One region of the Stenotrophomonas sp. Nf1 genome, then DNA from elsewhere that is predicted to be linked to it. Evidence: riboswitches for the same ligand, from Rfam matches in the RefSeq annotation. Region 1 holds a riboswitch; the other holds the start of a gene.

Region 1 (5,948 bases):
CGCACCTGCGGGGCGGTCAGGAAATCCTGCTCGATCACCACCCGCAGCCCGTCCAGGTCCGGCGCCTCGGAGGCACGCAGGTCACCGGGGCGGCCAACCACCGCCAGCGGCGCTTCGCCGTAGGCGGCGGTATAGACCATGCAGCGGGTGCGGTCGGCGCTGAGACCGACATTCATCACTACGTCGATCTCGCCACGGCAGGCCGCATCCAGCACGGAAGGCCAGTCCGGATAGCGACGACCTTCAACCTTCACGCCAAGCTGACCGGCGAGCAGCGCCAGGTACTCCGGCCCCAGGCCGACCTGCTGGCCGTCGCGCAGGGATTCGAAGGGCGGCCAACCGCTGTCATACTGCCCCACGACGAGGGTCGGATGCGCCGCCAGGTACTGGCGCTGCACCGGGCTCAGTGGCAGCAGACCAGACGCCCCCTGTGCCAGCGCACCGGGCACCACCAGCATGGCCAGCAGCAGGAGCAGCCCACGAACAGCCCACCTACCCATCTGCGTCGATCTCCCAGAATCCTGCCAGGATCCGCGAAGGTCGCGGTCCGGCGTGCCCGATGGCCATACTAGAGCATGAGCTTGCGCATCATCATCGCAGACGACCACCCGGTGGTCCGTATCGGTACCCGCGCCGTCATCGAGTCGAGCGGGGTCGGCCGCGTGGTCGGCGAGGCTGACAGCGCGCAGGCGCTGATGGCCATGCTGGGCAGCCAACCCTGCGACCTGCTGGTCACCGACTACTCCATGCCGGGCAGCCCGCAGGCCGACGGCTTTGCCATGATCGGAATGATCCGTCGCCGCCATCCGGATCTGCCGGTGCTCATGCTCAGCGTCTCCAACAATCTGGCGATCCTGCGCATGGTGCTCGACAGCGGCGTGCTCGGCCTGGTCGACAAGAGCTCGTCGATGGACGAGCTGCCGCAGGCCATCCAGGCCGTCTACCGCGGGCAGACCTACATCAGCCGCAGCCTGCGCGAGCGGGTTGAGACCGCCGGCAGCTGGCGCATGCGCGAAGGCGATGGCAAGCCGCTGTCACCACGCGAGGTGGAAGTACTGCGGCTGCTGGGCACCGGCATGACCGTCAAGGAAATCTCGTTGCAGCTGCACAAGAGCGTCAGCACCATCAGCCGTCAGAAGGGCGATGCCATGCTCAAGCTGGGGCTGAAGGGCGATGCCGAGTTGTTCGACTACCTGCGCGACGGAAAAATCTGAACACCGGCCATCGGGTGGAGGAACTTTCAGGCCGCCTTCATGGCGCCTGACGCTAGATGAATGCGCACGCCGCTCGGTCGGCCAGGCAATGTTCCGGCAATGTGGGAACGTCAGCGTGGTCTCCACGGCAGCCGGGGCGCCCCCGCCCTCCCTGCCCCGCGTGGCATGCACCTCACAGGAGAACCGAACATGCTCAGTACTTCCGCACTCAGCTTCCGTGGTCTGGCGATGGCCCTGGCACTGGTTGCCGGCGTGGCCGTGGTCAGCGATGCCAGCGCGATGTCGAGGAAGGACAAGCGCACCCTGGTCGGTGCCGTGGTCGGTGGCGTGGCCGGCAACCTGCTGTCCAATGGCGACCCGGCCGCAACCGTCGGCGGTGCCGTGGCCGGCGGCGCGATCGGCAACCTGACCACCTCCGACCGCCGCGACCGGCGTTACTACGACAACCGCTACGACCGCCGCTACGACCGTGGCTATTACCGCAGCGGCTATTACGACCGGGGTGACGACCGTCGCTGGCAGCGCGAGCGCTACTACGACAACCGCTACTACCACGACCGTGGCCGTCATCGCGGCTGGTAAGCACACCCTGCGGCACGGCGGCTGATCGCCTGACGACGGGCGGGTCCATGACCCGCCCGTTTGCGTTGCCGGCGGGCATCGCGTTGAATGCGCAGCCTTGGATGTGACTTCCCTCATGGGCTGCGGCATGACTTCTTCTTCCCACCGCGTGCAGGGCCTCAACAACGACGAGGTTGCCGCCGACTGGCCACCGATCAACGCCGCTGACATCGCATGGCTGAGCGCCCGTTACCCGCCGCTGGGCGAGCGCAGCGTGCCGCGCTGGCACAGCCCACGCCCGCTGTCGGCCGCCGCCATCGTTGACGGACCGCATGGCCCGGTGTTCATCAAGCGCCACCACCACAGCGTGCGCAGTGCGTCCTGCCTGGAAGAAGAGCACCGCTTCATCACCCATCTCGCCGCCGGTGGCGTGCCGGTGGTGCAGGTGCTGGCCTCGGCCGATGGCCGCACTGCCGTCGAGCACGGTCAATGGACCTTTGAACTGCACGCGCTGGGAGTGGGCGAGGACCTGTACCGCGATGCGGTGTCGTGGTCGCTGCTGACCGACGTCGCACAGGCCCGCGAAGCCGGTCGCGCTCTCGCGCAGCTGCACCGCGCTGCGGCCAGCTACGACGCACCCCAGCGCAGCACCCACCTGCTGGTGGCGCGCGACGATCTGATCCGCGCCGACGATCCGATCGCAGCGATCAAGGCCGACCTGCCTGCACGCCCGGGGCTGGCCCGCTATCTCGCGCGCATCCCCTGGGAAGCGCAGCTGCGCCGTGACGTATTGCCCTGGCATGCGGGCCTGGCCGAGCGCCTGCGCGACGAACCGCGGCTGTGGGCACACAACGACTGGCACGTGTCCAATCTGCTGTGGCGCGATGGCCAGGTCAGCACCGTGCTGGATTTCGGCCTGGCCTCACCCACCAGCGCACTGTTCGACCTTGCCACCGCCATCGAACGCAATGCGGTGGCGTGGCTGGAACTGGAGCGCGGCAGGGAGGCGGTGCGCATTGATATCGCGCTGGCCTTGCTCGAGGGCTATCGGCAGGTGCTGCCGCTGTCGGCCACGCGCGTGCAGCTGCTGGCTGACCTGCTGCCGATGGTCCATTTCGACTTCGCACTGTCCGAAGTGGAGTATTTCGAAGGCGTCACCGGCTCCACCGCGAATGCCGACGTGGCCTGGCAGCCCTTCATGCTGGGGCATCCGGCGTGGTTCCACAGCGCGCCCGGGCAGGCATTGCTGCAGGCGCTGCGCGCCGCCGCGTGACCTGGTTGGCGCACCGCCGGGGACGCATCATTGGGGTCAGAGCCCTTTCCTGCAGAAAGGGATCCGACCCCGGCATCGGCCTGCCCGCGCCCCGGTAGATCGACGCCATGCGTCGATGAGATCTCCCGGTTGGGGGGTCAGAGCCCTTTCCTGCGGAAAGGGATCCGACCCCGGCGTCGGCCTGCCCGCGCCCCGGTAGATCGACGCCATGCGTCGATGAGTTCTCCCGGTTGGGGGGTCAAAGCCCTTTCCAGTGGAAAGGGATCTGACCCCGGGCGGCGCTCGCAAATCCGTACCATTTGTAGTGAAATGGTCATCTGAAGCGGGGGTGCCTGGATCTGCCAGGCTGAGAGAGTCCCTTGGAACCTGATCCGGTTTGCACCGGCGTAGGGAGCTTTGAGCCGCAGCCACACCCCCGTTCCGGGCCGGTGCACCTGCGCGCCGTCGCTTCGTCTCCCTTGTTGTCCGAAGACGAATCGAATGAACCGCTGCCTGCGCCCCACCCTGCTCGCCCTCGCCCTCTGTACTGCGCTGCCGCTGCATGCCAGCGAGGCCGATGCCTCCCCCGATGCGGCTGCCACCGGCGCCGAACGCTCGCCGACCGAACTGGCGGCGGTGCGCGTGCAGGCCGGCAAACCGAAGACCGATACCTCGCGCGTCAACGCCTTCGGGGGTGGCAGCTGGAAAGACACGCCGGCCTCGGTGAACGTGCTCGAGCGCGATTACCTCGACCGTCGCCAGGTGCGCACGCTGTCCGAGCTGGCCAGCAACGATGCCTCGCTGGGCGATGCGTATGCGCCGGTGGGCTACTACCAGAACATCGCCATCCGCGGCTTCGCGCTGGACGCGGCCACCGGCTACCGCTTCAACGGCCTGTCCATCGCCGGCGAGCAGCGCCTGGCATTGGAGAACGTGCAGGCGGTGGAAATCCTCAAGGGTGAGGCTGGCCTGGCCGCCGGTGTGATGGCGCCGGGCGGCATCATCAACTACATCGGCAAGCGCCCGGCCGAAGTGCGCACCGCCACGCTCGGCACCGATTCGGAAGGCTCGCGCTACGTCGCCGTCGATGTCGGCCACTGGATCACCCCGCGCTTCGGCCTGCGCCTGAACGCTGCGTGGGATTCCAGCAACTCCTATGTCGAGCACGCCGATGGCCGCCGCAACTTCTACTCGCTGGCCGCCGACTGGCTGATCGGCGAACGCGGCAAGCTGGAGGTGGATGCCAACTACCAGACCAGCTCGCAGCGTTCGGTGTCGGGCTACCAGCTGCTGGGCGCACGCGACCTGCCACGCGGCGTCGACCGTGAACACCTGTTGGGCTACCAGCCGTGGCAGCGCCCGGTGGATATCGCCAGCACCAATATCACCGCGCTGCACACCTACGATTTCAATGACGCCTGGCAGTCGCGCGTGTCGGTTGGCCACAGCCGCTCGGTGATCGATGACAACGTCGCCTTCGCCTACGGCTGCTACTACGCCGTGCAGTGCGCCGATGGCAGCGTGCCCGGCAACTACTTCGCGCCCAACGGCGACTACGACATCTACGACTATCGCAGCCCGGACGATACCCGCCGCAACCAGCAGGCACGCGCCGAACTGCGCGGCCGCTTCGAGACCGGCAGCATCGGCCACCAGCTGACCATCGGCGCCGACTACTTCCGCCGCACCGTGGACAAGCGCCCCAGCGTCAACGAGTACGTCGGCACCAGCAACATCCACCAAGCGCCGGTGCCGGTGTTCGAGCCGTCGCCGAAGATGCCCGGCCCGTCCGCACGGCGCCTGGACAGCCGCCAGACCGCGTTCTTCGCGCTGGACCGGATGAGCTTCGGCGATGACTGGCAGTGGCTGGCCGGCGGCCGCTTCGTGCGCCTGGACGAGCGTGCCTACGACAAGCGCGGCACCCCGCAGCGCCACAGCCGCCTGTCGCGCTTCCTGCCGCAGACCGCGCTGGTGTGGAAGGCTACCGATCAGCTCAACGCCTACGCCAGCTACGTACGCGGCATTTCGCTGGGCCAGGAAGCGCCGTTCTGGACCAGCAACGCCGATACCTTCCTGCCGTCGGTGCAGTCGCGGCAGCTGGAAGTAGGCGTGAAGTACGTGCCGGTCGAAGCACTGACCCTGGGCGCGGCGCTGTTCCGCATTTCGCAGCCCTACCAGTACGCCCAGCCCGACAACAGCGACGTCGGCTACACCTTCGTCGAGCAGGGCACCCAGACCCACACCGGGCTGGAGCTGACCGCCAATGGCCAGCTGACCGACGCACTGCAGATCGTGGCCAGTGCCAGCGTGCTGCAGGCGCGCGCGCGCGATACCGGCACGCCGGCCTATGAAGGCCATCAGCTGGTGAACGTGCCGAAGGTGCGCGCCAGCGTGCACGTAGCCTACGCGCTGCCGTTCGCGCAGGGCCTGGATGTCACTGGCGGCTGGCGCTACGCCGGTGCCAACGTCGCGCGTGCCGATGGCGGCGTGCGTGCACCAGACTATTCGGTGTTCGATGCCGGCCTGCGTTTCCAGCATCGCCTGCACGAACGTGCGGTGACCTGGAACCTGTCGGTGGACAACGTGTTCAACCGCTTCTACTGGCGCGACACCGGCAGCAGCGGCGGTGACTACTACCTGTTCCCCGGCGCACCGCGGCAGGCGCGCCTGTCGGTGACCTTCGCGCTGTGAGCGGCGTCGTGCTCGAGTGGACCGCCGCGCTGTGCAGCGTGCTGGGCGTCTGGCTGATGGCCCGGCGCCAGCTCGCTGCGTGGCCGGTGGGCCTGCTGTCGGTGGCGCTGTACGGGCTGGTGTTCGCCGAGGCCAAACTGTACTCGGACACCCTGCTGCAGGTGATCTTCGGCGGCTTCCTGGTCTATGGCTGGATCAACTGGCGCCAGCATGCGGCCGACGAAGGCAGC
Region 2 (5,948 bases), on a different contig from region 1:
GCGTGCGCCGACCACCTCAACCTCACGCGAGGACAAGGTGACGATGCACTCGCCTATCCGGATCCGATCGAATCCGGGGGGCTGGATTTCGCTGCTGTTCATTTTCTGCTACACAGTAGAGACAGGTTCCGGGCAGCGTTTGCCTTTGAAACCGCCCCGTTCCGGGAACAGCGAAAAGCCAGACTCCGCACAAAGCATCGGCGCATACCGCAAAAACAATTGAGCGCGCGAATACTAGCCTATGCCGGTTACCTCGCCTATCGCGTGGTCGACATCAGGCTCTCTCTCGCCGACGCATTCACATAATTTGCAGCACCATTCGCGCCCTTTTGGGCGCGAAATTTTTATCTGGCGTTCATTTTCAGACACGCCTCAGCATGGTCAGTCCGACCAGTCGCGAAACCACCAAAGCTACGTACATCACGCCTGAAAACTGCTCCAGCATGACCAGCGCGCGGGCCTGTGGATGCAGCGGCACGACATCGCTCAACCCCACTCCAGACAACAAGCTGAAGCTCAGATAAAGCAACTCCATCCAGCTGCGCTGCGGACCCTCGCTGGCGCCGTGGAAGCTGCCCGGGTACCACTGCTGGCAGACCGAAAACGCAAACGCAAAGGCCCAGGCCAACAGGGTGAAGGTGGCCCCGGCGGCGAACAGTTCATCGCGGGTGACCTTGTGGTCCTGCAGCATGTAGGCAATCAGCGCACCTGCCGTATAGAAATACAGCAGGCTTTCCAGCAGCTGTGCGGTGGTCACCAGCGCGCTGCGCTCCAGCAGCGCCCCCGCCAACGAAAACACCACGGCGGGGATCGCCAGCAGCAGGGCCAGCCAGCTTCCCAACGGGCTGCGCTGCACCACCCACAGCGCCAGGCCCAGCACCGCCATGCCGAACATGCCCAGCGCGGCACGTCCGCCGGCGGTGTCGTCCAGCGCCGGATACAACACCACCGCCAGCAGCTGCGCCGCCAGCAGCCATGCCGAGGGGTGGCGGCGGGCAATGGCCAGCCAACGCGTGGTCACGGCAACAGGCATGGCGTCCTTTCCTCTGGCAACGATGGGCCGAGCATAGCGGTGACCGGCGTGAGGAACGGTCATGCCGGCCCGCGGCCGGCACGACCGGCCACGCGTCAGCCCTGGTGGTAGACCTCGGCGCCCGAAGCGCGGAACTCGGCGGACTTTTCCTTCATGCCGGCCTCGGCGTAGTCGCGCACATCCTGGGTGATCTTCATCGAGCAGAAGTGCGGTCCGCACATCGAACAGAAGTGGGCCAGCTTGTGCGCATCCTTGGGCAGGGTCTCGTCATGGAACTCCTTGGCCTTTTCCGGATCCAGGCCGAGGTGGAACTGATCCTCCCAACGGAACTCGAAACGTGCCTTGCTCAGGGCGTTGTCGCGCACCTGTGCGCCCGGGTGGCCCTTGGCCAGATCCGCCGCGTGCGCGGCAATGCGGTAGGCCATGATGCCGTCGCGCACGTCCTGGCGGTTGGGCAGGCCCAGGTGCTCCTTCGGCGTGACGTAGCAGAGCATGGCGGTGCCGAACCAGCCGATCATCGCTGCACCGATCGCACTGGTGATGTGGTCATAGCCGGGCGCGATATCGGTGGTCAGTGGACCGAGCGTGTAGAACGGCGCCTCGCCGCACTCGCGCAGCTGCTTGTCCATGTTCTCCTTGATCAGCTGCATCGGCACGTGGCCAGGGCCTTCGATCATGGTCTGCACATCGTGCTTCCAGGCGATCTTCGTCAGCTCGCCCAGTGTTTCCAGTTCACCGAACTGCGCTGCATCGTTGGCATCGGCGATACACCCCGGACGCAGGCCATCGCCCAGCGAGAAGGTCACGTCGTAAGCCTTCATGATTTCGCAGATCTCTTCGAAGTGCGTGTAGAGGAAATTCTCCTTGTGGTGCGCCAGGCACCACTTGGCCATGATCGAACCGCCGCGGCTGACGATGCCGGTTACCCGCTTGGCGGTGAGCGGCACATAGCGCAGCAGCACGCCGGCGTGGATGGTGAAGTAGTCCACGCCCTGCTCGGCCTGCTCGATCAGGGTGTCGCGGAAGATTTCCCAGGTCAGCGCTTCGGCGCGGCCATCGACCTTCTCCAGCGCCTGGTAGATCGGCACGGTGCCGATCGCCACCGGCGAGTTGCGGATGATCCATTCGCGCGTTTCGTGGATGTGCTTGCCGGTGGACAGGTCCATCACCGTGTCGCCGCCCCAGCGGATCGCCCACACCAGCTTCTCAACTTCCTCGGCGATGCCGGAAGACACCGCGCTGTTGCCGATGTTGGCGTTGATCTTGGTGAGGAAGTTGCGGCCGATGATCATCGGCTCGCTTTCCGGATGGTTGATGTTGTTGGGCAGTACCGCGCGGCCGCGTGCGATCTCGTCACGCACGAATTCGGGGGTGATGATTGTCTGGATCGACGCCCCGAAGGCCTCGCCCGGGTGCTGCTGCAGCAGGCCGGCATCACGGATCGCGTCCAGGCGCTGGTTCTCGCGGATGGCGACGAACTCCATTTCCGGCGTGATGATGCCGCGCCGCGCGTAGTGCATCTGGGTGACGTTGGCGCCGGCACGCGCACGGCGCGGCAGGCTGCGCGCGGGGAAACGCACCGCGTCGAGCTTCGGGTCATGCTCGCGGTCGCGGCCGAACGAAGAGCTCAGGCCATCGAGCTGTTCGGTATCACCGCGCTCCTCCACCCAGCCACGGCGCAACGCAGGCAGGCCGGTCGACAGGTCGATGGGCACCTCCGGATCGGTGTACGGGCCCGAGGTGTCGTAGACAGTGACCGGTGCATTCTCTTCGCCGCCGAACAGCGTCGGCGTGCGGGTCAACGCAATCTCGCGCATCGGCACCTGCAGGTCCGGGCGCGAGCCGGGCACGTGGATCTTGCGCGAACCGGGGATGGGCCGGGTCACCGATTCGGAGAGTTGCTGGGCCTGTTGCTGCAGGGCGGAGAGCTGTGCGTTCATCGGGCATCGTCCAGGAAGGTCAGGGACGAAGCGGCGGCGCACTGCGCCCGCGCGCGGGCGGTCCTTGGGCGGAGTCCGGGCACGGCTGCACTGCAAAGCTTCCCTACGCCGGTATGAGCCGGATCAGGTTCCAAGGGACTGTCTCAACCGTGGCCACAAGGCCCGGTACCCCCGCTTCTTGGTGCGCATTAGAGCATAGACCGCCCGACTCCGGGGTCAGATCCGCTTTCCTGCAGAAAGCGGATCTGACCCCAATCGCCATTCGTTAACAGAACCATGACGTCGCGTTCAGTAACGTGCACGCCCATCGCGTCGCTGCGACCGATGTATCCCCGCCGCCTTCGCGGCCCCTGCCCGGCTCGTGCTGCATGCCGCCGGCCCTTCGCTGCAAGCTCTGCTCGCTCCCCTCAATCCCCTTGATCGGAGAAGCTCCTTCATGGTGTTTCGCGTTTCCATCGCACTGGTACTTCTGCTGGTGCTGCTGGCCGGCATCGCGCCCGGCCCCTTCAATACCGTTGTGCAATCCATGCTGGCGGAGGTCATCCGCAGTGTCGGCTGGCTGTACCTGCTGGTGGTGTTCCTGGCACTGGTGTTCCTGATGTACCTGGCCTTCGGCCGCTTCGGCAACCTGCGCATCGGCGGCGAAGACGCCGAACCCGAATTCTCGCGTGCCAGCTGGATGTCGATGCTGTTCGCCGCCGGCATGGGCATCGGCCTGGTGTTCTGGGGTGCGGCCGAACCGATCTCGCATTTCAGCAAGCCGCCCGAAGGCATCGCTCCGCAAAGCCTGGATGCGGCGCGGGCATCGATGCGCTATGCGTTCTTCCACTGGGGCCTGCACCCCTGGGCGATCTACGCGCTGATCGGCCTGGCGATGGCGTGGTTCCAGTTCAACCGCAACGGGCGCGGCCTGGTCAGTGACATGCTGCAGCCGATCATCGGCCGCCACCATCGCGGCTGGATCGGTCGCGTGGTCAACATCGCCGCGGTGGTCGCCACTGCGATCGGTGTCGCCACCACGCTGGGCTTCGGCACCATCCAGATCGCCGCCGGCATCGAGCGGGTGTTCGGCGTGCACGCTACCGTGGCGGTGCAGATGACCATCATCGCCATCGCGTTCGTGCTGTACATGGCCTCCACCGCCAGCGGCGTGGAGCGCGGGGTGAAATGGCTGTCCAACTTCAACCTGGCATTGGCTGCGCTGCTGGCGGCGACCCTGCTGGTGCTGGGGCCGACCGGCTTCATCTTCGATACGTTCACCACCACGCTGGGGTCCTACCTCAACCAGCTGGTGACGATGAGCCTGCGCATGTCGCCGTTCTCGGGCAGCACCTGGGTGGCCGACTGGACGATCTTCTACTGGGCCTGGTGGATTTCGTGGGCGCCGTTCGTGGGCTCGTTCATCGCGCGCATCTCGCGCGGCCGCAGCGTGCGCGAGTTCGTGATCGGGGTGGTGCTGGCGCCAACGCTGCTGGGCTTCTTCTGGTTCGCGGTGTTCGGCGGCACTGCGCTGTGGGCACAGATCTTCGGCCACGCCGACCTGGTGCAGGCACTGGACAATGGCTACGAGACGGTGCTGTTCACCTTGTTCGACAGCATGCCGTTGCCGCTGCTGCTGTCGTGCATCGCGCTGGTGCTGCTGATGATCTTCTTTGTGACTTCGGCTGATTCGGCGGTGCTGGTGCTGGCCAGCATGTCCACCGACGAGGCCGGCGATCCGCCGCTGAAGCGCAAGCTGGCCTGGGGCATCGCGGTGGCCCTGATTGCAGCGGCGCTGTTGCTGGCCGGTGGCCTGGACGCGCTGCAGGGCATGATCACGATCGCGGCGTTGCCGTTTGCGCTGCTGATGGTGCTGGTGATGGTGTCGCTGTACCGGGTGCTGGACCAGGAGTACACGCGCGAGCGGCGACAGGCGCAGCGCCAGCGGCACATGATCGATGCGTGGATCGCACGCGAGATGGCGGCGCAGGAAGAAACGCAGGCGGAGGCCGCTCGCGCGCAGGATCAGGATTGAGGGGGTTTTGCAGCCTGCGGCTGCACCGCTTTTTTCAGGCAAGTGCAAGTGCAGGAGCCAAAGCCGCTCTGGGTTTCTGCTGGTTGGGCGGGGCGGTGTGGGTTGGCAGGACACGCCGTAAACCCGTCCATGGGGGCTCGATGGCGCCATCCATGGCGCCAACGGTCCTGCCAACCCACACCGCCCCACCCCCGACAGATTCCCGGTGACGGTGGGTCCATCCACGCCATGCGTGGATGAGGTGTATCGGAAAACACGAAGGGGTCGGATCCGTTTTCCTTCGGAAAACGGATCCGACCCCAACCCACAGCGCGCGGCTGTTGCTGTTGCCTTTGCTTTTGATCTTCTTCTTTCTCTTCCTGCGGTGGCGGCCGCAGGAAACTGTCAGGGGCCGGGCGGGTGGGCTGGGCGGGGGTGTCAGCCGCATGGATGCGGCTGCCAAGCCTCCATGGACGGATTCACGGCGTCCCCCGACCAGCCCACCCGCCCGGCCCAATCACATGATCCCGCTTTCCGGAACCCACCGCAGAGGGGGCTCAGCCCGGTGGCCCGGAAACCTCAGTAGCCCGCCGCCTGACCATCCTTGCGGCTCTCCGACGCGCCGTAATACACGCCCGTCTCCGGATCGCGCATGATCGCCTGATACCCACCATACGGACCGTCGGCGAACACAATGCGATGCCCCTTGCGCATCAGCGCACGCACCGTCTCATAGGGGAAGCCGGTCTCCAGGTTCACTTCGCCACCATCGGTCATCGCCGTGGCCTGCCCGGTCGGCTCGGTGGAACCTTCATGCTGGATGCGCGGTGCATCGCCGGCTTCCTGCAGGTTCATGCCGAAATCCACCAGGTTCATCACGATCTGCGCATGACCCTGCGGCTGCATCGCGCCGCCCATCACGCCGAAGCTGGCATACGGCTTGCCGCCCTTGGTGATGAACGCCGGGATGATGGTCTGGAAC

Evidence for each region. A riboswitch is a leader RNA that binds a small molecule or an ion and turns the genes downstream of it on or off. The one in region 1 is predicted to bind thiamine pyrophosphate.
Region 2: it holds a riboswitch for thiamine pyrophosphate, as region 1 does, so the genes downstream of both, thiC (phosphomethylpyrimidine synthase ThiC) here and C9412_RS09750 (TonB-dependent siderophore receptor) in region 1, are expected to answer to the same signal.

Annotation. Positions count from the first base shown of each region.
Region 1 covers NZ_PYTV01000004.1:234,943-240,890, reverse strand. The annotation lists gene C9412_RS09770 (transporter substrate-binding domain-containing protein) at 1-500, opposite strand, end outside; gene C9412_RS09765 (response regulator transcription factor) at 576-1,214, shown strand; gene C9412_RS09760 (glycine zipper 2TM domain-containing protein) at 1,404-1,796, shown strand; gene C9412_RS09755 (phosphotransferase) at 1,924-3,048, shown strand; TPP riboswitch at 3,363-3,458, shown strand; gene C9412_RS09750 (TonB-dependent siderophore receptor) at 3,529-5,718, shown strand; gene pnuC (nicotinamide riboside transporter PnuC) at 5,727-5,948, shown strand, end outside.
Region 2 covers NZ_PYTV01000005.1:33,046-38,993, reverse strand. The annotation lists gene C9412_RS10685 (winged helix-turn-helix domain-containing protein) at 1-102, opposite strand, end outside; gene C9412_RS10680 (ion channel) at 362-1,033, opposite strand; gene thiC (phosphomethylpyrimidine synthase ThiC) at 1,129-2,973, opposite strand; TPP riboswitch at 3,056-3,156, opposite strand; gene C9412_RS10670 (BCCT family transporter) at 3,410-4,987, shown strand; gene ggt (gamma-glutamyltransferase) at 5,546-5,948, opposite strand, start outside.